Regions from separate parts of the Ensifer soli genome, predicted to be linked through region 1. Evidence: predicted binding sites of a transcription regulator. Region 1 holds the regulator's gene; the other holds the start of a gene.

Region 1 (2,201 bases):
GTGCCCTGGATTTCGACGATGCCGCCCGAGCCGGTGATGACGAAGTTCGCGTCGGTCTCGGCCGAGGAATCCTCGAGATAGTCGAGGTCGATCACGGTCTGGCTGGCGAAGATGCCGCAGGAGACGGCGGCGACATGGTCTTTCAGCACCTTCTCGACCTTGACCATGTTGCGCGCCTCCATCCATTTGAGGCAATCGTGAAGCGCCACCCAGGCGCCGGTGATCGAGGCGGTGCGCGTGCCGCCGTCGGCCTGGATCACGTCGCAGTCGAGCGAAATCTGCCGCTCGCCGAGCGCGGGCAGGTCGACGACGGCGCGCAGCGACCGGCCGATCAGCCGCTGGATCTCCAGCGTGCGCCCGCTCTGCTTGCCCGAGGACGCCTCGCGCTTCATCCGCTCGCCGGTGGCGCGCGGCAGCATGCCGTATTCCGCCGTCACCCAGCCCTTGCCGCCGTTGCGCAGCCATGGCGGTACGCGCTCCTCCAGGCTCGCGGTGCAGAGCACATGCGTGTCGCCGAACTTGACGAGGCAGGACCCTTCGGCGTGCTTCGAGACGTTGCGCTCGAAGGACACCTTGCGCATTTGATCGGTTTTTCTGCCGGACGGCCGCATGACATGCTCCCTGTGGATGCGGCGTGTCCCCCGCATGCGGCCTGTTCGCATGCGCCGACGGGGCCGCCGCGGCATTGACGATCGACGGCCGGGGGCGGGGCTTGCGAGGCAGGACGCGCTTGGCCGTGTTCGCGTGCCTTCTAGCCCAACTCGGCGCGCAAGGGAAATGATCTCGTGGAAACTTGGGCGCGATCCGCCGAAAGAAAGCGATCGCCTTTGCGCAACAGGTGCGAATCCCTTGTATCGCGCCCCGTGAAATGCCTATATTTTCGTGACGATAACGGCGAAGGAGACGATAACGCCAGATGGCAAGCGGAAGGCCCGGAATGATGGAAGGGTTCGGCGCACTCGACGCGCGGTCGCGGGAGATCTTCCGGCGCATCGTCGAAAGCTATCTGGAAAGCGGCGAGCCGGTGGGGTCGCGCAACCTGTCGCGCGTTCTGCCCATGTCGCTGTCTCCGGCCTCGGTGCGCAACGTCATGAGCGACCTCGAGCATCTCGGCCTGATCTATTCCCCCCATGTCAGCGCCGGCCGCCTGCCAACCCAGGTGGGCCTGCGCTTCTTCGTCGACGCCTTCATGCAGGTCGGCGATCTCTCCGCCGAGGAGCGCGCCTCGATCGAGCGGCAGATGCGCGGCGAGCGCGACCAGACGGTGGAATCGGTGCTGACCGGGGCGAGCCAGATGCTCTCGGGCATGTCGCGCGGCGCCGGCATCGTCATCACGGCGAAGAGCGATCCGGTGCTGACCCATGTGGAGTTCATCCGCCTCGGGCCGACCAAGGCCCTTGCCGTGCTCGTCGGCGAGCAGGACCAGGTGGAAAACCGCATCATCGAGCTGCCCGCCGGCGTCACGGGGTCGCAACTGACCGAGGCCGCCAATTTCCTCAACGCCCATCTCGGCGGGCAGACGCTGGACGAGGTGCGCCGCCAGGTCGAGCAGTTGAAGGGTACGGTGCGCCGGGAGCTCGACGCGCTGTCGCAGGCCCTCGTCGAGCAGGGACTGGCGATCTGGGCCGGGGACAACACGGACGGCAAGCCGACGCAGCTCATCATCCGCGGCCGCGCCAACCTGCTCGAGGGGCTCGCCGGAACCGAGGACATCGACCGGCTGCGCCTGCTCTTCGACGATCTCGAGCGCAAGGACAGCCTGATCGAGATCCTCAATCTCGCCGAAAGCGGCTCGGGCGTCAGGATCTTCATCGGCTCGGAGAACAAGCTGTTCTCGCTCTCCGGCTCGTCCTTGATCGTCGCGCCCTATCGCGACGGCGAGGACCGGATCATCGGCGCCGTCGGTGTCATCGGGCCGACGCGGCTCAACTATTCCCGCATCGTGCCGATGGTCGACTACACGGCGCAGCTCGTTTCGCGGCTGTCGCGCTGAGCGCCGGCTTTTCCCGCCGCCCGGCAAAGAACCCTTGATTTTTCGGCGGTGAACCTCGATATCCGCAGCACCCCGTGACAGCACGCCCGTGACAGCACGAATGACAAGACGAATGCGGAGACCGTCATGACCGACGACATCAAGAAGCACGCAGCCGACGCGGCCGAGACCCCCGACGCGGCCGCCCCTGTCGATGCCGAAGCGACCG
Region 2 (2,201 bases), 370 kb from region 1:
GCCTTCATTACCGACCTTCTGCATCGCCTCGGCGATGTCGAGGCCGATCTGCTTCTCGCCGTTGGCCGAGATCGTGCCGACCTGGGCGACTTCTTCCGGCGTGGTGATCTTCTTGGCCTTGGCCTGGAGGTCCTTAACGACTTCGGCGACGGCGAGGTCGATGCCGCGCTTCAGGTCCATCGGGTTCATGCCGGCGGCAACCGCCTTGGCGCCTTCCTTGACGATGGCCTGGGCCAGGACCGTCGCGGTCGTCGTGCCGTCACCGGCGATGTCGTTGGTCTTCGAAGCGACTTCGCGGACCATCTGGGCGCCCATGTTCTCGAACTTGTCGTCGAGCTCGATTTCCTTGGCGACCGAGACGCCGTCCTTGGTGATGCGCGGCGCGCCGAAGGACTTGTCGATGATGACGTTGCGGCCCTTGGGGCCGAGCGTGACCTTCACCGCATCCGCGAGGATGTCGACGCCGCGCAGCATCTTTTCGCGGGCATTGCGGCCAAACTTGATATCTTTAGCAGCCATGTGAGAAAACTCCCAATGTCTCTTGTTGTCTTGAAGGGGAAGGCGAACCGGTGAGGATCAGCCGATGATGCCCATGATGTCGGCTTCCTTCATGATCAGAAGGTCTTCGCCGTTGAGCTTGACTTCGGTGCCCGACCACTTGCCGAAGAGCACCCGGTCGCCGGCCTTGACGTCCAGCGGCACGACCTTGCCGGACTCGTCACGCGCACCGGAGCCGACGGCGACGATCTCGCCTTCCTGCGGCTTTTCCTTGGCGGTGTCGGGGATGATGATGCCGCCCTTGGTCTTGGCTTCGGACTCGACACGGCGTACGACGACGCGGTCATGCAGCGGACGGAAGTTCGTGGTTGTCATTGTCTAATCCCTCGATCAAATGACGTCGCGGACCAGGATCCCTGATCCTAGGATGGCGATTAGCACTCTGTTTGGATGAGTGCCAGCGACGGTCGATGTAAGGACTGCCCGGACGAGAGTCAAGGATCGCGCGCCCGCCAATGACGACGACGGCACAAAATTTTTTCAACGAGAGGGAACCTGCGCGCGATCGGATGGCGCGATGACGGCGTCGACCTGCCGGCTGTCGCCGGCGATCCGCTCCGGCGGATGAGCTTGCCACCCCTGAAAACACCATGATTTTCCGGAGAAATGGCTTGTATTCTCGCCGCTTCCTTGCGATGTCAGCCGGTGTCCTTACTCACGCGGAAACCTTCATGGGCGCTCGGATCTCAAGCCTTCGCGACATTGCCGGCCGCTACGACGTCATCCTGTGCGACGTCTGGGGCGTCATGCACAACGGCGTGAAGGCGTTCGGCGCAGCCTGCGAGGCGCTGGTCGAGGCGCGTCAGAACGGCGCGGCGGTGGTGATGCTGACCAACGCGCCGCGCCCCGCCGCCAATGTCGCCGTGCAGATGCGCGGCCTCGGCGTTCCGGACGCCGCCTATGACCGCATCGTCACCTCCGGCGACGTCACCCGCGCGCTGATCGCCGATGCCGCCCGGAAGGTCTATTTCATCGGCGCGGAGCGCGACCTGCCGCTGATCGAGGGTCTTGACGTCGAGCTTTCGGCTTCCGACGATGCAAAGACCATCGTCTGCGCCGGGCTTTTCGACGACACGACGGAGACGCCGGAGGACTATCGCTACACGCTGATGGGGCTCGCCAAGCGCAAGGTGCCGTTCATCTGCGCCAATCCGGATCTCGTCGTCGAGCGCGGCGACAAGCTCATCCCGTGCGCCGGCGCGGTCGCGAAGCTCTACGAGGAGCTCGGCGGCGAGACGCTGATCGCCGGCAAGCCCTATCCAGCGATCTACCGCGCCGCGCTCTCCGTCGCCAAGGCCCTGAAGCCGGGCTTCCAGCAGGCCCGGGTGCTCGCGGTCGGCGACGGCATGCCGACCGACGTCAGGGGCGCGCAGGATTTCGGCCTCGATCTTCTCTATATCAGCGGCGGCATCCACAGCAGGGCCTATATGACGGGCGAGCGGACCGACGAGGCGAAGCTTGCCGCCTTCCTCAAGGCCGAAGGGGCGACGCCCGCCTGGTGGATGCCCCATCTCGCCTGACAGCCATTCATGATTGCGACGCCCATGACAGTCTTCCACCGCAACGAGACACGCGAGCCGCTCCCCGACCATCTGCGCGGCGGAGTGATCGCCATCGGCAATTTCGACGGCGTGCATCGCGGC

The links. Region 1 encodes HrcA, which represses chaperone genes, less so after heat shock. Its sites were predicted from a motif close to GTTAGCACTCNCNNNNNGNGAGTGCTAAC; they were not measured.
Region 2: groES (co-chaperone GroES) is a predicted target of HrcA. The motif match lies at 932-960, and genes of this name have one in related genera.

The regions. Positions count from the first base shown of each region.
Region 1 is NZ_JBHFEI010000001.1:496,878-499,078, reverse strand. Features, by position in the region: gene rph (ribonuclease PH) at 1-611, opposite strand, end outside; gene hrcA (heat-inducible transcriptional repressor HrcA) at 938-1,993, shown strand; partial or broken gene grpE (nucleotide exchange factor GrpE) at 2,087-2,201, shown strand, end outside.
Region 2 is NZ_JBHFEI010000001.1:123,070-125,270, reverse strand. Features, by position in the region: gene groL (chaperonin GroEL) at 1-519, opposite strand, end outside; gene groES (co-chaperone GroES) at 577-873, opposite strand; gene ACEVQ6_RS00495 (TIGR01459 family HAD-type hydrolase) at 1,230-2,078, shown strand; gene ACEVQ6_RS00490 (bifunctional riboflavin kinase/FAD synthetase) at 2,103-2,201, shown strand, end outside.